DNA from 2 places in the Paraburkholderia sp. USG1 genome. Region 1 is predicted to be linked to the other one. Evidence: riboswitches for the same ligand, from Rfam matches in the RefSeq annotation. Region 1 holds a riboswitch; the other holds the start of a gene.

What was found. A riboswitch is a leader RNA that binds a small molecule or an ion and turns the genes downstream of it on or off. The one in region 1 is predicted to bind glycine.
Region 2: it holds a riboswitch for glycine, as region 1 does, so the genes downstream of both, NE850_RS06695 (D-amino acid dehydrogenase) here and gcvT (glycine cleavage system aminomethyltransferase GcvT) in region 1, are expected to answer to the same signal.

The regions. Positions count from the first base shown of each region.
Region 1 covers NZ_JAMWXW010000010.1:163,405-180,356, reverse strand. Annotated here, with positions in the region: gene putA (trifunctional transcriptional regulator/proline dehydrogenase/L-glutamate gamma-semialdehyde dehydrogenase) at 1-1,194, shown strand, start outside; gene NE850_RS15825 (branched-chain amino acid ABC transporter substrate-binding protein) at 1,281-2,429, shown strand; partial or broken gene NE850_RS15820 (thiamine pyrophosphate-binding protein) at 2,568-4,177, opposite strand; gene NE850_RS15815 (hypothetical protein) at 4,121-4,330, shown strand; gene NE850_RS15810 (L-serine ammonia-lyase) at 4,507-5,895, opposite strand; gene NE850_RS15805 (alginate lyase family protein) at 5,925-7,055, opposite strand; gene gcvP (aminomethyl-transferring glycine dehydrogenase) at 7,195-10,131, opposite strand; gene gcvH (glycine cleavage system protein GcvH) at 10,209-10,589, opposite strand; gene gcvT (glycine cleavage system aminomethyltransferase GcvT) at 10,735-11,853, opposite strand; glycine riboswitch at 11,937-12,100, opposite strand; glycine riboswitch at 12,134-12,235, opposite strand; gene NE850_RS15785 (hypothetical protein) at 12,378-12,728, opposite strand; gene NE850_RS15780 (oxidoreductase) at 12,926-13,975, opposite strand; gene NE850_RS15775 (UvrD-helicase domain-containing protein) at 14,287-16,377, shown strand; gene NE850_RS15770 (cytochrome c5 family protein) at 16,551-16,952, opposite strand, start outside.
Region 2 covers NZ_JAMWXW010000004.1:53,468-57,387, forward strand. Annotated here, with positions in the region: gene NE850_RS06685 (acetate/propionate family kinase) at 1-252, shown strand, start outside; gene NE850_RS06690 (BON domain-containing protein) at 255-515, opposite strand; gene NE850_RS06695 (D-amino acid dehydrogenase) at 642-1,853, opposite strand; glycine riboswitch at 2,037-2,130, opposite strand; gene NE850_RS06700 (LysE family translocator) at 2,340-2,972, shown strand; gene NE850_RS06705 (MFS transporter) at 2,987-3,920, opposite strand, start outside.

The DNA of each region.
Region 1 (16,952 bases):
GTTCTTTGTCTGCAGGACGATGTCGCGGACCGCACGCTGGAGATGCTGACGGGCGCGATGCGCGAACTGGCCGTGGGCAATCCGGACCGCCTGTCGATCGACGTCGGTCCGGTGATCGACCTCGACGCGAAGCGCGGTATCGACGCGCACGTCGCGGCGATGCGCGAGAAGGGCCGCAAGGTCGAGCAACTGCCGATGCCGGACGGTTGCGCGCAAGGCACCTTCGTTGCGCCGACGCTGATCGAACTCGACAGCATCGACGAACTGAAGCGTGAAGTGTTCGGCCCGGTGCTCCACGTGGTGCGTTATCGCCGCAGCCAGTTGGACAAATTGCTCGAGCAGATCCGCGCGACCGGTTACGGTCTGACGCTCGGCATCCATACGCGTATCGACGAAACGATCGCGCATGTGATCAGCCGCGCACACGTGGGCAACATCTACGTGAACCGTAACGTGATCGGCGCTGTGGTCGGCGTGCAGCCGTTCGGTGGCGAAGGTTTGTCGGGCACAGGTCCGAAAGCGGGCGGCGCGCTGTATCTCCAGCGGCTCCTCGCCACGCGTCCGGCCGGTTTGCCGAAGTCGCTCGCGCAGGCATTGGTCGTGGATGTTCCGCGCGCGGCCGAAAACGGCGACAATCCGTCCGCTGCATTGACGGCTTACCGCGACTGGCTGATTACCGAACGCGAGCCGCAACTGGCCGCGCGCTGCGACGGCTATCTGTCGCATGTGCCGGCAGGCGCCACGGCGGTATTGTCGGGACCGACCGGCGAGCGCAACACGTACACGCTGGGCGCGCGCGGCACGGTGCTGTGTATCGCGTCGACGGCAAGCGGTGCGCGCGTGCAGTTTGCCGCGGCGCTGGCTACGGGCAATCGCGCGTTGTTCGAAGGCGCGGCGGGTGAACAATTGGTGTCGCAGTTGCCCGCCTCGCTGAAGTCGCACGCAAGCGTGAAGAAGAGCGCCGATACACCGTTCGACGCCGTGCTGTTCGAAGGCGATAGCGACGAACTGCTGGCGCTGGTGAAGGAAGTCGCGAAGCGTCCGGGCCCGATCGTGTCGGTGCAGGGCGTCGCGGCACGCGCGCTGGAAAGCGGCGACGAGGACTACGCGCTCGAGCGTCTGTTGACGGAACGCTCGGTCAGTGTGAATACGGCAGCTGCAGGCGGTAATGCGAATTTGATGACGATCGGTTGAGCGAACCTCTCTGATCACTCAAAAAAACGGAAGCGGTACGGCGACCCCGAAACCGCTCCATCCACACCTGGTACCAAGGAGAAGCTATGCAACACAAGATGAAACAGCTGGCAGGCGCTGCACTGGTTGCGGCGATGTCGCTGGCGGGGACGGCCAACGCTCAATCGACGGAAGATGTGAAGGTCGGCTTTGCCGGCCCGATGACAGGCGCGCAGGCGCACTACGGCAAGGACTTCCAGAACGGTATTACGCTGGCAGTGGAAGACATGAACGCGACCAAGCCGGTGATCGGCGGCAAGCAGGTTCGCTTCGTGCTGGACTCGGCCGACGACCAGGCCGACCCGCGCACCGGTACGACCGTTGCGCAAAAGCTGGTGGATGACGGCATCAAGGGCATGCTCGGCCACTTCAACTCGGGCACCACGATTCCGGCTTCGCGCATTTACGCGAACGCGGGCATCCCCGAAATCGCAATGGCGACGGCGCCGGAATACACGCAACAAGGCTTCAAGACGACGTTCCGCATGATGACGTCCGACACGCAGCAAGGTTCGGTTGCCGGCACGTTTGCGGTGAAGACCCTGGGCATGAAGAAGATCGTGATCGTCGACGACCGCACGGCCTACGGCCAGGGTCTGGCCGATCAGTTCGAAAAGGCAGCGAAGGCAGCGGGCGGCCAGATCGTCGATCGTGAATATACGAACGACAAGGCTGTCGACTTCAAGTCGATCCTGACCAAGCTGAAGGCTGTTCAACCGGACCTGATCTATTACGGCGGCGCGGATTCGCAAGCGGCACCGATGGTCAAGCAGATGAAGGCACTGGGCATCAAGGCGCCGCTGATGGGCGGCGAAATGGTCCACACGCCGACGTTCATCCAGATCGCGGGTGATGCTGCGAACGGCACGGTGGCGTCGCTCGCCGGCCTGCCGCTGGAAGAAATGCCGGGCGGCAAGGACTATGTCGCGAAGTACAAGAAGCGTTTCAACGAAGACGTGCAAACATACTCGCCGTACGCTTACGACGGCGCAATGGCCATGTTCGACGCAATGAAGAAGGCGAACTCGACCGATCCGGCCAAGTACCTGCCGATGCTCGCGAAGACCTCGATGCCGGCAGTGACGTCGGCGAATCTCGCGTACGACAGCAAGGGCGACCTGAAGAACGGCGGTATTACGCTGTACAAGGTTGTCGACGGCAAGTGGACGACGCTGCAAAGCGTGGGTGGGAAGTAAGGCGCTTTCCTGCTCGAGTATCCGGCTGCCGCGTGATGATATGACGCGGCAGCCGGTGCAAAAAAGCCCTGTGGTTATCTAACCGCAGGGCTTTTTATTTGCCGCTTCGATACACGCGGCAATCACGCGAAGACTCGTTTACTCTCCGCGCATCTTTCTCCCCTGCTCGCGAATCTGTTCCAACGTCGCGCCCGGCGTGCTTGCTTCCTGCGGCATGCGAATCTCGATCACCGCCGCGCGCTTCGCCTCCATCGAACGCTTCAGCGCAGGCAGAAAATCTTCGGTCCGCTCCACCGTCTCGCCATGCGCGCCGAACGAACGCGCGAACGCCGCGAAATCCGGATTCGTGAGTCCGGTGCCGTGCACGCGACCCGGATAATGCCGCTCCTGATGCATACGGATCGTGCCGAACTGGCTGTTATTTACCACGATGAAAAGCACGTGCAGGTCGTACTGCATCGCGGTTGCGAGTTCTTGCGCGGACATCATGAAGCAGCCGTCGCCGGCCAGCGCGACGACCGCGCGTTGCGGATACATCGACTTCGCCGCGATCGCCGCCGGCACGCCATAACCCATCGCGCCGCTCGTCGGCGCGAGCTGCGAACGGTAATGGCGATACGAGAAGTGCCGATGCAGCCACGTCGCGTAATTGCCCGCGCCGTTGGTGAGAATCGCGTCGTCCGGTAGATGCGCGCGCAACTGCTGGATCACTTCGCCCATCTGCACGTCGCCCGGAATCTGGCGCGGTTTGCGCCAGTCGAGATACGCGCGATGCGCCTCGTCTGCCGCGCCCGACCAGGCGAGTTTGCCGGACGAAGGCTTCAACGCCGCAAGCAGCACTGCGAGCTCCGGCATGCCGGAGACGATCGGCAGATCCGCCGCATACACCCGACCCAATTCCTCCGCGCCTTGATGCACATGCACTAGTGTTTGCCTGGTCTTCGGAATGTCGAGCAGCGTGTAGCCGTTGGTCGTCGCTTCGCCCAGGCGCGGCCCGATTGCGAGCAACAGGTCGGCTTCGCGGATACGTTGCGCCAGCGCCGGATTGATACCAAGGCCGACGTCGCCGGCATAGTTCGGATGCTCGTTATCGAGCGTGTCCTGAAAGCGGAACGCGAGGCCGACCGGCAGTTGCCAGTTCTCGACGAAGCGTTGAAAGTCCGCGCACGCAGCAGGCGTCCAGCCGCTGCCGCCCGCGATCACCATCGGCCGTTGCGCGCCTTCGAGCAAGCCACGCAACTTCTCGATCTGTGCCGCAGAAGGTGACGCCGCAATGCGCTGATACGCCGGCGCGCCGGCCACGGCGTCGCATACGTCGCTCAACACGTCTTCCGGCAACGACAACACGACGGGTCCAGGCCGTCCGGATGTCGCCGTGTGAAATGCGTGGCTCAGATATTCGGGAATGCGTTTGGGATCGTCGATTTGCGCGACCCATTTCGCAATCTGACCGAACATGCGCCGGTAGTCGATTTCCTGGAAGGCCTCGCGATCGAGATGCTCGCGTGCGCATTGGCCGATCAGCAAAATCATCGGCGTGGAATCCTGAAACGCGGTGTGTACGCCGATCGACGCATGCGTGGCGCCGGGGCCGCGCGTGACGATCGCGACACCGGCCGTCCGGTCAATTTGCCGACGGCCTCCGCCATATTCGCCGCGGCCGCTTCATGACGACAAACAATGGTCTGGATGTGTTCGGTTTCATCGTGCAGCGAATCGAGCACGGCGAGAAAACTCTCGCCGGGCACGCAGAAAACACGTTCGACACCGTGCGTCAGCAAAGCATCGACGACGAGACGCGCGCCGGTGGTTTGAGCGGCGGTGGAACCGGAAACAGAAACGGGAGCATTCGGCTGCGACATTGCGATGAAGCCTCCAGGCAGTGCATGAGTGCGATGTGAGAATGCAAGCATCGACCGGACGCCGGCCGATGGGGCGCTTCGACAGCTTACGCCGGCAGCGCCTGCGCTGTCACGGCGCAGCGCAACCGCGGCGCTCGCGCACAGTGTGGCGCGCAAATAAAAACGCGGGCCCGAGAGCCCGCGTGATTGTCGTCATACGCAATGAAGTGCAGAACTCAACACTCGACGATATTCACCGCCAACCCGCCGCGCGACGTTTCCTTGTACTTGGTCTTCATATCCGCGCCGGTTTCGCGCATGGTTTTGATCACCGAGTCGAGCGACACATAATGACTGCCATCGCCTCGCAATGCCATGCGTGCCGCATTGACCGCCTTCACCGACGCCATCGCATTGCGCTCGATACACGGAATCTGCACCATGCCGCCGACCGGATCGCACGTGAGACCGAGGTTGTGTTCCATGCCGATTTCCGCGGCGTTCTCGACCTGCCGCGGCGTGCCGCCCATGACTGCGGCGAGCGCGCCCGCCGCCATCGAACAGGCGACGCCCACTTCGCCCTGGCAGCCCACTTCGGCGCCGGAAATCGACGCGTTCAACTTGTACAGAATGCCGATCGCCGCAGCGGTCATCAGGAAGTCGATCACGCCTTGCTGATTCGAGCCCGGCATGAAGCGCGTGTAGTAATGCAGCACTGCCGGGATGATGCCGGCCGCGCCGTTGGTCGGCGCCGTGACCACGCGGCCGCCGGCGGCGTTTTCTTCGTTGACGGCGATCGCATAGAGATTGATCCAGTCGACCATCGAAAGCGGATCGCGCAGCGCCAGTTCAGGATTGCCCGACAGCGCACGATATAGCTGCGGCGCACGGCGCTTCACCTGGAAAGGGCCGGGTAGGTTGCCGTCGGCGTCCGGATTGTTGATGCCGCAACCGCGTGCGACACACGATTGCATCACGTCCCAGATTTTCAGCAGGCCGGAGCGCGTTTCTTCTTCCGTATGCCAGACGCGCTCGTTTTCCCACATCAACTGGGCGATGCTCTTGCCGGTCGATTCGCACAGCGCGAGCAACTCGTTGCCGCTGCGAAACGAGTGCGGCAATTGATCGACGGCGCTCAGCACCTTCGTGTTCGGCGCGCCCGCCGTCACCACGAAACCGCCGCCCACCGACAGATAGGTCGACTCGCGCAACGTCTCACCCTGCGCGTCGTAAGCGCGCAGCTTGAGACCGTTCGGATGCTCGGGCAGCGCCTGACGATAGAACGCAATCTGATCTTTCTGCACGAATGGCACCTCGTGCGTGCCAAGCAGTGCCAGCTTGCGGGACACACGCACGCCTTCCAGCCGCTCAGCGATCGTGTCCGGGTTCACTGTGTCGGGCGCGTCGCCCATCAGGCCCAGCATCACACCGCGATCGGTACCGTGCCCCTTGCCCGTCGCGCCGAGCGAGCCATACAGCTCCACCTTCACCGATGCGGTCGCAGCGAGCAGCCCATCGCGTTCGAGCCCTTGAGCGAACATCAGCGCCGCGCGCATCGGCCCGACCGTATGCGAGCTGGACGGACCAATGCCGATTTTGAAGAGGTCGAACACGCTGACTGCCATTTACTGCTCCCTGCTGATAGATAGTTGGTTCATCGCGCCGGCAGAGGCAGACACACGGCGAGCCAGGCAGGCGGCGTGGGTGCGAGCTGTAGCGCGATCGGCGTATAGCGCCCGTCGAGGCGCGCCGCCAGGTGAAACAGTTCCGTCGCGTTCTTCGGATCCCACTGACCCGAATAGCCGGGCAAGCCGGCCTCGCGACGTTTTGCGTCGAACGGAACGCTCGAATGCACGAACTCTTCGTGGGTCTTGTTGCCGGCCGCGTACGGCGCCAGCCAGTTGAGCGCGGCTTCCAGCGAGGCGCCATCTGCGCCTTTCTCCGGCAGCCAGTTGCGGTTATGGCGGCGCGCGGCCAGCGCAGCTGTCACGAGCGGCTGCAGATCGTAGGTGACGTAATGCAGCGCGTCGCGTTCGCTGAAATCGATAGTCGAACCATCCGGCTCGATGTTGTCGCCGATATGCTCGACGAACAAACGCTGCGCCGCGTTGATCATTTTGCGGTTATCGAGCGTGAACGCGGCCATCGCGATCAGTTTGACCCGATGGCTCTGCCAGTTGTTTCTGAACGTGCCTTTGAGCGGCCGCGGCTGCGCGTCGATCTGGCCGATGTAGCCGTTCGCGAGTTTCGTGAGAAACGCCATGGATGCATTGCGCGTTCTCACCGGCAACGCGCTCGCGGTCATGTCGTACGCGAGAATCAGTCCTTCGAAACGGGTTTCGTCGATAGGATTGAAGCTCGGTTGATACGTGGTGACCCACGCGAACAGCAAGCGGTCGACGAGCTTGAGATACCGGTCGTCGCTGGTGGCGCGCCAGGCGAGCGCGGCGTCGCGCAACAGGTCGAGATCTTTCTCCGCTTCCACGCTCTGGTCGTAAATGCCTTCGTGCGGCAGCGTGCCTTCGGTATGCAGTTTCGCCAGCGCATGCGGCTGGTCGTTCAGATGCGCCTGCACGTTGCTGACCAGTGCTTTCACGCCGGGATCGGCGTTCGTGCGTTCGCTGGTTTGCAGTGCGGGTGCCGCACAAAAATTCATCGCGGCCTGCGCTTGTCGCAGCGGCAGCAGCACGGCTGCGCCAGCCAACAGCAGTGTGCAGGCCTGTCGCCACGTCCGGGCTCGCCTTGCTTCGGTCCGGCTTTGCATCAATCGCACCTTTCGCGCCATGCGAAACTCCTCGTTAGGCTGATTCGGTGTGTGATGTTAGCCGTTTGCGGCCAGGAGTGACAGAGAACTGAGGAGAGAACCGCGCACCGCCTCACCGCCTCTTTTCGAGACAGTAGGCGATGCGCGGCGGCGATCGCGCCTACTCGTAATCGGCGATCGGCACGCAGGAGCAGAACAGATTGCGGTCGCCGTACACATTGTCCGCGCGGCCGACCGGCGGCCAGTATTTTTTCGCGATCAGCGTGGGCAGCGGATACGCCGCGGTTTCACGCGCATACGCATGCTTCCAGTCATTCGCGATGACCACTGCCGCAGTGTGCGGCGCATGCTTGAGCGGATTGTCTTCGCGGTCCGAGCGGCCTTCTTCGACTGCACGGATTTCCTCGCGGATCGCGATCATCGCTTCGATGAAACGGTCGAGCTCTTCTTTCGATTCCGATTCGGTCGGCTCGACCATCAGCGTGCCCGGCACCGGGAAGCTCATGGTCGGCGCATGGAAGCCGTAGTCGGCAAGACGCTTGGCGACGTCGTCCACGGTAATGCCGCTGGTTTCCTTGATTGGACGCAGATCGAGAATGCACTCGTGCGCGACCAGTCCGCCCGGACCCGAATACAGCACCGGATAGTGCGGCGCGAGTTTCTTCGCGACGTAGTTCGCGTTGAGGATCGCGGTTTCGGTCGCAGCGGTGAGGTTTTTCGCGCCCATCATCGCGATATACATCCACGAGATCGGCAGGATCGACGCCGAACCGTACGGTGCGCCGGACACGGCGCCAATGCCGTTCGGCGCGCGTTCATAGCCCGACGAAACCTGATTCGGCAGGAACTGCGCGAGATGCGCGCCGACCGCAACCGGACCGACGCCCGGTCCGCCGCCGCCGTGCGGAATGCAGAACGTCTTGTGCAGATTCAGGTGCGACACGTCGCCGCCGAACTGGCCCGGCGCGGTCAGGCCGACCATCGCGTTCATGTTCGCGCCGTCCACATACACCTGACCGCCGTGCGCGTGCACGATCTCGCAGATTTCGCGCACGTTCTGCTCGAACACACCGTGCGTGGACGGATACGTGATCATGATCGCCGCGAGTTTGTCGGCGTGCTGTTCGGCCTTTTTCTTCAGGTCTTCGATATCGACGTTGCCTTGCGCGTCGCACGCCACCACGACCACCTGCATGCCGGCCATGTGTGCCGACGCCGGGTTCGTGCCGTGCGCCGAAGCGGGAATCAGGCAGACATTGCGATGCGCTTCGCCGCGCGACGCGTGATACGCGTGAATGATCAACAGGCCCGCGTACTCGCCTTGCGAGCCAGCGTTCGGCTGCAGCGACACGGCTGCGTAGCCGGTGGCCGCGACCAGCATCGCTTCGAGCTGATCGATCATTTCGCGATAGCCGACGGTTTGCTCGGCCGGCGCGAACGGATGGATCTGGCCGAATTCAGGCCACGTGACCGGCAGCATTTCCGAGGTCGCGTTCAGCTTCATCGTGCACGAGCCGAGCGGGATCATCGAGCGGTCGAGCGCGAGATCCTTGTCCGACAGGCTGCGCAGATAACGCAGCATTTCCGTTTCCGAATGATGACGATTGAACACGTGGTGCGTGAGATACGCGCTGGTGCGTTCGAGCGCGGCCGGCACCGATGCAATGTTCGACGCGGACACCTTTTCGTCGAGCGTGTCGACGTGCGGGATGTCTTTGGCGCCCGCGGCTTGCGCGAACACTTCGAGCAGATCGGCCAGGTCGCGGCGCGTGGTGGTTTCGTCGACCGACAGGCCGACTTGCGTGTCGCTCACGCGGCGCAGGTTGATGCGCTTCGCAAGCGCGGCGTCGTGCAGCGCTTGCGTGTGCGTGCCGGATTCGAACGTGAGCGTGTCGAAGAAGGTTTCGTTGGCGAGCGTGTAACCGAGTTGCTTCGCGCCTTCCGCCAGCAACGCGGCGATGCGGTTCACGCGCAGCGCGATCGTCTTCAGGCCGTGCGGGCCGTGATAGACGGCGTACATGCTGGCCATGATCGCGAGCAGCGCTTGCGCGGTACATACGTTCGAGGTGGCCTTCTCGCGGCGGATATGTTGCTCGCGCGTCTGCAGCGCGAGACGCAGCGCGGGGTTGCCTTGCGCGTCGACGGTCACGCCGACGAGGCGGCCCGGCATCTGGCGCTTGAATTCGTCGCGCACGGCGAGGTAAGCCGCATGCGGGCCGCCGAAGCCGACCGGCACGCCGAAGCGCTGCGTATTGCCGACGGCCACGTCCGCGCCCCATTCGCCCGGCGGCGTGAGGACGGTCAGCGCGAGCAGGTCGGCGGCGACCACCACGTGGCCGCCCGCTGCGTGGATGGCTTCGGCCAGGGCGCGGTAGTCGCGCACGTCGCCATTCACGCCCGGGTATTGCAGCAACACGCCGAACGCGTTCGCGTTCGCCGCTTCCGCAGCCGGGCCCACTTTCACTTCGATGCCGACCGGCGTGGCGCGCGTCTTCACCACTTCGATGGTTTGCGGCAGCACGTCGTCGGCCACATAGAACACGTTCGACTTCGGCTTGCCGATGCGTTGCAGCAGCGTCATCGCCTCGGCCGCGGCCGTGGCTTCGTCGAGCAGCGACGCATTCGAGATCGCGAGACCCGTCAGGTCGACGATCATCTGCTGGAAGTTCAGCAGCGCTTCCAGACGGCCTTGCGAAATTTCCGGCTGGTACGGCGTGTACGCGGTGTACCACGCCGGATTTTCCAGCACGTTACGCAGGATCACCGTCGGCGTGTGCGCGTTGTAATAGCCCTGCCCGATGTACGAGCGGAACACCTGGTTCTTGTCCGCGAGTTCGCGCAACACGGCGAGCGCTTCGGCTTCGCTCTTCGGTTGCGCGAAGGGGCCGAGCGGCAGCGGTTCGGTGCGGCGGATCGTCTTCGGAATGACGGCGTCGATCAGCGCGGCGCGCGACGCGAAGCCGAGGGCTTCGAGCATCGCTTGCTGGTCGGCCGAATCCGGGCCGATGTGCCGTTCGGCGAAGGCGTCATGCACTTCGAGCGCGGCGAGCGAGAGAGGAGTGCGGTTCATCAGACGATCCGGGTGTTCGAGCTTCATGGGTGTTCCTGGCGGTGCGGCTGTCTCTGCGCGAGGGACGCGCCGCACCTGACGGTTTGACTTTAACGAATGGTGAATCAGGCGCCGATCGACTTGCTGTATGCGTCGGCGTCGATCAGGCGGTCCAGCGCGGCGTCCGCGGCCGGCTTGATCTTGAAGAGCCAGCTATCGTACGGCGTGCTGTTGACCAAATCAGGCGTATCGGCCACGGCGGTGTTCGCTTCGATGATTTCGCCCGAGACCGGTGCGTAGATATCTGAAGCGGCCTTGACCGATTCGATCACGGCGACGGTGTCGCCCGCGCTCACGGTCTTGCCCAGTTCCTGCACTTCGAAGAAGACGATATCGCCGAGCGCTTCCTGCGCGTGGTCGGTGATGCCGACCGTCAGCGTGCCGTCCGCTTCGGTACGGACCCACTCGTGCGATTCGGTGTATTTCAGATCGGCCGGAATGCTCATCGGATGCTCCTATGCGGTGTGATTCGGTAGTAACTAAAAGGGCCCCCAAACCTGTCGCTTCGCGCCAGGTCCCCCCGAGGGGGAACAAGAAAACTTGGGGCGGCCCGGCGTTTTCTTGTGAAGGTTTGCGCACGCGCCGGTCTGCTTAAACCGCGAGCACTTTGCCGTTGCGCACGAACGGCAGTTTTACCACGCTTGCGGGAACGTTTTTGTCACGAATCTGAACGTGAACGGTGTCGCCCGGCTGCACGCCTTTCGGCACGCGCGCAAAGGCGATCGATTCCTGCATGGTCGGGGAAAAAGTGCCGCTGGTGATTTCGCCTTCGCCCTGCGGCGTGACGACTTTCTGATGAGCACGCAGCACGCCTGCTGCCTTGCCGTTGTCCTTCAGCAGGATCAGGCCGACGAACGCGGCCTGCGAACCGTCCGCTTCCAGCTTGCTCTTGCCCACGAAGTCGCGCGGCGAGGTGAGGTCGACCGTCCAGGCGAGGCCGGCGTCGAGCGGCGAGACATTGTCGTCCATGTCCTGGCCGTACAGGTTCATGCCGGCTTCGAGGCGCAGCGTGTCGCGCGCACCGAGGCCGGCCGGGCGCACACCTTGCGCGCGTAGCGCGTTCCACAGTGCTTCGACGCGATTCGCCGGCACGATGATTTCGAAGCCGTCTTCGCCGGTGTAGCCCGTGCGCGCGACCGTCAATTCGCCGAACGGCGTGTCTGCGATACGGGCGGCGTTGAAGGGCTTCAACGCCTCGGTGGCGGCGCGCGTAGCCGGCACGGTTTGCCAGACTTTTTCGCGAGCGTTCGGGCCTTGCACGGCGACGATCGCGTAGTCGCGGCGCGGCGTGATGGTCAGGCCGAAGCCGCCTTCGGCGTTGAGCCGGCCGAACCAGGCGATGTCCTTGTCGGCGGTGCCGGCGTTGACGACCACGCGGAAGTGATCTTCGCCGAAGTAATAGACGATCAGGTCGTCGATCACGCCGCCGTTCGGGTTCAGCAGGCAGGAGTACAGCGCGCGGCCGGGCGTTTGCAGCTTGGCGACGTTATTGGCCAGCGCATATTCGAAGAAGGCGCGCACGCGCTCGCCGGTGAAATCGACGACGCACATGTGCGAGACGTCGAACATGCCGGCGTCGGTGCGCACGGCGCGGTGTTCGTCGATCTGCGAGCCGTAGTTGACGGGCATGTCCCAGCCACCGAAATCGACCATGCGGGCATTGAGCGCGCGATGGGTGGCGTTGAGCGGGGTGTGTTTGAGTTCGGTCATGGGGCCTCGGGCATCTCGCGAAACAAAAAAGGCCATGCGGCGCTACGCCTCGCGGCCTGACGGCTGCGAGCGATGCGTTGTTGCATGGCCCCTCTGTCCTCGATACCTGAGAGATTGCGTTGCCGTGCGAACGTGAATCCGCCACGGTGAAACGCGCGCCCCTTCGGTGGGCAGCCTGCCAAATCTGCTCGCACGCATACGAAACGCGCGATGCAGACGGCTACTGCCGCTCTCCAGAGTGCGAAAAACCGGTGCCTTGATGCTGCCTCAACACGGGTTTTCCGACGCGGTCGGTCCTTTTGCCTGAGAGTTTGCGGGTGTGCCCCTTCGGCGGCGCGGCCTGCGGTTTTCTGCGGCCAGCACGCTCTCCCGACGCGTGCGGCGAATGTACGCGAGGGCCGGGGGCTTGTCAAATAAAGGCCCGCGAGTGGCATGGCACCTGACGCGGCGCTTTGGCGTTCGTCAAAAAAGCGCGCATTGTGATGCCAGCTCTCTTGGTGCTCCGTAGCCCGAACGCGCGGCGATTATTCGCCGATGGCGTGTGCCGCGTTGTCCAGTTCCTGATTCAGCACGCGCTGTTCGTCGCTGGACAGGCCGCCGCCATGTTGCGCGGCCATGTCGTGCGCTTCCTGACGGATCACGTCGAGGCGATGATGCAGCGCGCCGCCTTGGGGCGGCGGGTAATAGCCCTGATTCACGCGGTTATCGATACGGCGGCCGAGATTCTCGATGCGGCCGTCGACCTGGCGCAGGCGCTGATCCGCGATCTGTTGCGGGCTGGGACGAGGGGCGGGCGCGGGTTGAGGCGTCACCACACAGGCGGCGAGGGAACTGAGCAGGGCGCACGCGGCAAGCGCGCGGATGGAACGGGGCATGAACTCTCCGGAAGTCATTGTGGTTTTGTGTTGTTACTCGGAAAGCAACGGCTGACTGCCGGAGCACGCTGACCGGGAACACGGCCTTATTTGTAACGTTATGTTCCTTTCGGGCCTGTCAGGATTGTGGCCTGTGCGGCGTGGGCGGCGAGTGCGGTTTTAGGTACACAAGCCGTGCCGACGCGCAGGCAAACGGGTCAGCGAACGCGTTCAAACGGCAGCCGGATGCCTTCTTCCGAACTGCGGGCGGCGAGTTCGATAATTGTCATTACATCGACGGCATCCTGCGCGCTGACCGGGAACTTCACGCCGTTCTGGATGGCGTCGGCCACGGCGATATAGAAGCCCGCGTAATTTCCATTACGCGTCGGCAGCTCGCGGTCCACTTCCTGATTGCCTTCCAGCACGCGCAGCACGCCTGCCGCATTGCCGGCGCCGAAGCCTTCGTCGCCGGGTCGCAGGCCGGCCTTCAACTGGTCTTCCTGCGTGTCGAGCCCATATTTCATGTAGCTGCCGCGCGTGCCGTGAATCGTGAATCGCGGCGCGACCAGAGCAGTCAACGCGCTGGCGTGCAACACGACTTCGAACTCGCCATAGCCGAGCTGGATATGCACGTAGTCCGGCGCGCTGGCCTCGTCGCGATGCGTGCGCACCGTGGCCAGCAAGCTCTGCGGCGTGCCGAACAGCGCCAACGCCTGGTCGACCAGATGCGGCCCGAGGTCCAGCAGCAAGCCGCCGCCGCGCGACGCTTCCTCGCGCCAGCGCTGCCGCACCTCCGGCCGGAAACGGTCGAAATGCGATTCGTATTGCGTGACCCGTCCCAATTCCCCGCTCGCGAGCAGATCCCGCACCGTCAGAAAATCGCCGTCCCAGCGACGGTTGTGAAACGGCATGAAGAGCTTGCCGCGGGCGAGCGCGATGTTGGCGAGCGTGCGGGCGTCGGCGGCATTCAGCGTGACCGGTTTGTCGACCACCACGTGCTTGCCCGCTTCCAGCGTGCGGCGCGCCAGTTCGAAATGCGTGTCGTTCGGCGTGGCGATCACGATGCAGTCGATTTCTTCGAGCGCCAGCAGTGCGTCGAGGTCGGCCACCACCTTCGTATGCGGATAGTCGGCGAGCGCGCGCTCGGGCTGGCTCGTGGCGATGGCCGCGACGCTCGCGCGGCCGCAGTGCGCGATTACCGGTGCGTGAAAGGTCGCGCCGGCGAAACCGTAACCCATCAATCCAATCTTCAGCGATGCGGACATGCTTGTCTTCCTGCAAAAACGGCGCGCCGCTTTGCCACCGTGGCGGCGGCGCGCAACACTGCAATTGTGGCATGTCCGGAAGGCGGACCGTCAGGGTCGTCGTGGTGCCGGTGACCGTCATGGGACGCGGCATCGGTTGCGTGCATCCGTGTTAACATCGCTCCGCTCGCGCGTTTGCGCAGCGGGCCAGAACGCCCTCCGCACCGCGCGGGGCGCCTGTTCCGGCAGCCGGCGCCGCGCAGCATGCCCCCGGCGTTTCGCGCCGCCGCGCCCTCAACCGCCGCTTTAACCGCATCACCCATCCATAGACGATGTCCGCAGGCCTGAACCCCGCTCAAAATGAAGCGGTCCGTTATCTCGACGGTCCATGTCTCGTGCTCGCCGGCGCAGGCAGCGGCAAGACGCGCGTGATCACGCAGAAAATCGCGCACCTGATCGAGGCCAAAGGCTTCGAGCCGCGCCACATCGCCGCCGTCACGTTCACGAACAAGGCCGCGTTGGAAATGCGCGAGCGCGTGGGCAAGCTGCTGGAAGGCAAGACGCTCACCACGCCCGGCAAGGAAGGCCGCAAAGTGCCCGTCAACCAGCTGACGGTCTGTACCTTCCACTCGCTCGGCGTGCAGATTCTGCGGCAGGAAGCGGAGCACGTCGGCCTGAAGCCGCAATTCTCGATCATGGATTCCGACGACTGCTTCGGCATGATCCAGGAGCAGGTCGGCTCGACGGACAAGGGCTTCATCCGCAAGATCCAGTCGATCATCTCGCTGTGGAAGAACGGCATGATCATGCCCGAGCAGGCGATTGCGATTGCGGCGAACGAGGACGAGCATCAGGCCGCGATCGTCTACCGCAATTACGTGGCGACGCTGCACGCCTATCAGGCGGTGGATTTCGACGATCTGATCCGTCTGCCCGCCGAACTCTTCGAGAAGAACGAGCAGGTGCGCGACCGCTGGCAGAACAAGCTGCGCTATCTGCTGATCGACGAGTATCAGGACACCAACGCCTGCCAGTACGAACTGGTGAAGCTGCTGGCCGGCAAGCGCGCGGCGTTCACGGCGGTGGGCGACGACGATCAGGCCATTTACGGCTGGCGCGGCGCGACGCTCGAAAACCTCGGGCAGCTCAGCAAGGACTTTCCGAAGCTGCATCTGATCAAGCTGGAGCAGAACTACCGCTCGACGGTGCGCATTCTGACCGCCGCGAATAACGTGATCGCGAACAATCCGAAGCTGTTCGAAAAGAAGCTCTGGTCCGAACACGGCATGGGCGACACGATCACCGTTACGCCCTGTAACGACGAAGAACACGAGGCCGAGTCCGTGGTGTTCCGTCTGTCGGCGCACAAGTTCGAGCGGCGCGCCAATTTTCGCGACTACGCGATCCTCTATCGCGGCAATTTCCAGGCGCGCATCTTCGAACAGGTGCTGCGGCGTGAGCGGATTCCGTACGTGCTGTCCGGTGGCCAATCGTTCTTCGACAAGGCCGAGATCAAGGACATCTGCGCCTATCTGCGCCTGATCGCCAACGCGAACGACGACCCCGCGTTCATCCGCGCGATCACCACGCCGCGCCGCGGCGTCGGCAATACGACGCTCGAGGCGCTCGGTTCGTTCGCGGGACAGGCCAAGGTGTCGCTGTTCGAGGCGGTTTACATGGGCGGCATCGAGGCGCGTCTGTCGCCGCGGCAGATCGAACCCATGCGCGTGTTCTGCGACTTCATGCAGCGCCTCACCGATCGCGCCGAGAAAGACGCCGCCGGCACGCTGCTCGACGAACTGATGGACGCCATCCACTACGAAGCCTACCTGTACGACGCGTTCGACGAACGTCAGGCGCAGTCCAAGTGGCAAAACGTGCTGGAGTTCATGGAGTGGTTGAAGCGCAAAGGCACCAAGGCTGAGCCGACGGGCGCCGCGGCCGACGAAGCCACCGGCTACGACACTGCCGACGGTCTCGGCGACACCGGCAAAAGTCTGCTGGGTCTGATCCAGACCGTCGCGCTGATGTCGATGCTCGAAGGCCGCGAGGAAGATCCCGACGCGGTGCGGCTCTCGACGGTGCACGCGTCGAAGGGGCTCGAGTATCCGCACGTGTTTCTGGTTGGCGTCGAAGAAGGCATCATGCCGCATCGCGGCGGTCCCGACGACGAGCCGATCGACGACGCGCGCATCGAAGAAGAGCGCCGCCTGATGTATGTGGCGATCACGCGTGCGCAGCGCAGTTTGCATCTGAACTGGTGCAAGAAGCGCAAGCGCGCGCGCGAAACGGTGGTGTGCGAGCCGTCGCGCTTCATTCCCGAAATGCTGCTCGACGACGCTCCGCCGCCGACGCCCGAAGAAGCGCCGATGTCGCCGAAAGACCGGCTTGCGAGTTTGAAGGCGCTGTTGCAGAAGCCGTGAGCGAGTGCTGAGGCCGCTGAGCTGCTCCGGCGAAACGTATGGGTTCGACGGCGTGAGCGGTGAAGCCGCTGATCTGGCTCCCGCGCCCACCTGCAGCCGATAAGAAAAAATCCCTGCACCGCGTTTCCACGGGCAGGGATTTTTTTGCGACGTGGCGCAGGCCACGCCTCGTCTTACTTCACCGCGCTGACCATGTAGTCGACGGCAGCCTTTACGTCCGCGTCCGAGGCATTCGAGCCGCCCTTCGGGGGCATCGCGCCCTTGCCATGCAGCGCGTAGTTATAGACCGTGTCGATGGGGTCTTTCAGACGCGGCGCCCAGGCGTCCTTGTCGCCGAACTTCGGTGCGTTCAGCACGCCGGCAGCGTGACAGGCCTGGCAGACTTGCTGATACAGCGCCTTGCCGGCTTGCGAGGCATCCGCGCTTTGCGTGCCGCCGGCTGCCGGTGCTGCCGCTTGCGGCACGCTGGCCATCGCGGCCATTGCCGCGGCGGCCTGGGCCGCGCCCGCGTCCGACCCGCCGGCCGGTGCGGCTGCTGCTGCGCCGGATGCCGCTGCGGCACCCGCAGCCGGCTC
Region 2 (3,920 bases), on a different contig from region 1:
GCATTTGCCACAGCGGTGCGCAAGACGATCGGCGGCTATGCGGCGCTGCTGGGCGGAATCGATTTGCTGGTATTTACCGGCGGCATCGGCGAACACAGCCAGGAGATCCGGCGGCGCGTGTGCGACGGGCTCGCTTTCATGGGGCTAACGGAAGGCGATCCGGCGGGCAAGGTGAGGGCGATTCACACGGAAGAGGAAAAGCAGATCGCGAGGCATTGCCGCACGCTGTTGCGGCAAACGGATGCAGCCTGACTTCATTTGGGCTTGACGACGGTGTGATCCGAAACGCCGGTTACGCCGAACAGGCGGGTCACGTCTTCGAGTGCGGCGGTGCGTTGCTGATCGCGCTGCAGTTCGCCGCGTAGCGTGATGCGGCCGCGCGAGACGTGAACCTTTACGGCGTGTTCAGGGACCGCGGCGTCCCAGGCGAGACGCTGCGTCGCCTCCGCGGCGATCTGTGCATCGCTCAGGCGTGCGCTGTCCGCCTGGTGTTTCGCGGCGCGACCGTGTGGCATGCGTTCTCCACGGAAGTGATACGGATGGGAGAACACTAGCAGAAGTGGCGGATTTTGCTCGCATTGGATGACGGCGGTGAGATCAATACAATCCGCCGCCGTCGGCAAAAAAATCCCGCCGCAAGCCTACCGGATCGCGCCCGCCAGCGCCTGCGCCGTCGCGGCCGACAACGTCCAGCCCAGATGCCCATGCCCGGTGTTGTAGAACACGCCACGCCGCTTTCCTCGGCCTACCTTGGGCAACATGCTCGGCAGCATCGGCCGCAAGCCCGCCCAAGGGACCACGCGCGAGGTCGACACCTCGGGGAAATAACGCCGGGTCCAGTCCACTAGCGGCGCAATCCGGTCCGAACGGATATCGCGGTTGAAGCCGTTGATCTCGGCCGTGCCGGCCACGCGAAAGCGATCCATGCCCAACCGGCTCGTGACGATCTTCGCGCTATCGTCGAGCAGACTCACCCAGGGGGCACGCTGCTGGCTGATCTCGTCGTCGAGACAGACGGTGATCGAATAGCCTTTCACCGGGTAGATGTTCACGTGGTCGCCCAACATGGCCGCAAAATCTCGGCTCTTCACGCCGGCGCACACGACGACCCGCTCGAACGCAAACCGCTGCGATTCGCCTTCGAGATTGACCGCCAGCGAAAAGCGGCCCTCGCCAGGCTGCTCGATCGACGTGATCTCCGCGTCGTAGTGAAACTCGACGCCGTGCCGCACGCACGCCTGAGCGAGACCGCGCGTGAACTTGTGAATATCGCCGGTCGAATCGGACGGCGTGAAAAATCCGCCGTAGAAATCGCCATGCAGCGTGGGTTCGATGCCATGCAACTCGCCCGCCGTGACCGGGTTGCGGTCGAGTCCGCCTTCGCGCAACAGTTCGTTCACCTTGCTCGCAGCGTCGAATTCCTTGCGGGTCTTGTAGATGTGCAGAATGCCGCGCCGCTCCAGATCGAAGTCGATGCCCTCGGTCTCGGCAATCGAAAACAGATGCTCGCGCGCGGCAATCGCGAGCCGCACGGTTTCGACCGTGTTCGCCCGGTAGTGCGGAATCTGCCGCAGAAATTCGCCCATCCACGAGTATTTGTGCCAGGTGGGCGCGGGATTGAGCAGCAGCGGGGCGTCGCGCGTGAGCATCCAGCGCAGTCCTTTCATGACGGTGGCGGCGCTGTTCCAGACTTCGGCATTGCTGGCGGACAACTGGCCGCCGTTGGCGAACGAGGTCTCCATTGCCGCATAGCGATGGCGCTCGAAGACAGTAACGTGGTGGCCGCGCTGGGCGAGGGCGTGAGCGGTCGTGACGCCGGTAATGCCGGCGCCGATAATGGCGATTCGTGACATGACATGGTCCAGAGTAGTTGAGCATCACCGGTGTCGATTTCGTGTCGAAACCGGCGCTGATGCCCCATCTGTCCATGTACCTGAGAGTTTCTTCTCCGCAGCGGCCGGCCCGATGCGAGCCGTGTGCGGGGAATCCCCTTCGGTGGGCGCACAGGCTATGCCGATGCGCCGCTCTCCAGATGTTCCTGCTGCGCGGTCCTTTTGCCTGAGAGTTTCCGGGGCGGTTGCTCCGTCGGCGTCGTCACGAACATCTGACGATCTCTCCCGCGCTGCATTGCAGAACGGCTCGACAATACCGGTCAAAATAATTCGCCGCAAGTGTTTCCTGCAATGCACCGTGCGAGTAGCGGTCTGAAACGGCACGTCTGAAGATGAATGCGGTTTCTACTCCGATGCGAATCTTTCAAGCCGGCTGTGGGGCTGAAAGCGCCCGCATCGGCTATATTTGGCGGCACTATCCGACTTTCATTCGCAAAGGAGAATGCCGTGCCCGCCCTCACAACGTTGCTCGCCTTCGGTCTGGTCTCGCTCGGCATGGTGCTCACGCCCGGGCCGAACATGATCTATCTGATCTCGCGATCGCTCTGCCAGGGGCGCCGCGCGGGTCTCGTTTCGCTTGGCGGCGTCGCGCTCGGCTACGTGTTCTACATGTTCTGCGCCGCATTCGGCATTACCGCGCTGCTGTTGACTGTGCCGTACGCGTACGACGCATTGCGTTTCTGCGGCGCGCTCTATCTGCTGTATCTGGCATGGCAAGCGGTCAAGCCGGGTGGCCGCTCGCCGTTCCAGGTGCGCGACCTGCCGCACGACAGCCGCCGCAAGCTCTTCACGATGGGGCTCGTCACCAATCTCGCGAACCCGAAGATCGCGGTGATGTACCTGTCGCTGTTGCCGCAGTTCATTTCGCCGGGACACGGCAGCGTGCTTTCGCAATCGATCGCGCTGGGCTGCGTGCAGATCGTTATCAGCGTGACCGTCAATGCGTTGATCGCGAGCATGGCGGGCTCGATTGCCGTGTTTCTCGCCGGGCGCCCGGTGTGGCTGCTGGTGCAGCGCTGGTTGATGGGCACCGTGCTTGCCGGACTCGCGGTGCGCATTGCGCTCGATTCGCGCCGCTGATTTTTTGCGGCGCGTTATCCGCCGCGCGCCGAAGCGGAGCCCGAGCCCGAACCGGAACCCGAACCTCTGAACACCCAGCCGTTGAACAGCGCCCCGCATAGCATCAACGCGCTGGTGATGAGAAACACCGACTGCATGCCGAAGTGCGCCCCGACAAAGCCGCCCGCGAGCGGCCCTGTGACCTGTCCCGCGTAATTCGCCGAAGTCGCGTAGCCGAGGATATAGCCGGCGGAACGGTCGGGCACGTTATGGCGGATCACGCTCGTAATGCACGGCAACAGGCCGGCCAGCGCGAGCCCCATCAGAAAGCGCAGCACCACCAGTTGCAGGCCGCTCGTGACGAACGCCTGCGGCACGAGCAGCACCGCGCACACGCTGAGACACGTCACGATCACTTTCGGCGCGCCGATCCGGTCGGCGAGACGGCCCACGCGCGAAGCCGCCAGCACGCTGCCGAGCGCGGAGGCCGACATCACGAAGCCCGACACGAGCGTGACGTGCCTCGCGTCGTGCACCAGTTGGCCGACGTACACGGTGATGATCGGCTCGATCGACATGTTGGCGAACATCAGCAAGCCGGAGGTGAACAGCATCGCCAGCACGGGGCGCAGGTCCGGCACGGTGGCCCAGCCGGTGGCCGCCCGCTCCTCGTGCGATTTGCCGCGTGTGCGGTCCACCGGTTGTTCCTTGACGAGCAGCGTGGTCGCAATGAAAGCACAGAAGATCATCGCCCCCGCAATGAAAAACGTATTGCGGATGCCGATCAGCGGCGGCAGCGCGCCGCCTACCAGCGGGCCGACGAGACTGCCCGCCATCACGCCCGAGGCCAACGTGCCGAGCGCCCAGCCGGTGCGTCCGCGCGGCGTCTGCGTGGCGATCATGACGGTCGCGCCCGACGCATAGCCGCCGACGAGTCCCGCCAGAAAGCGCAGTCCCACCAGTTGCCAG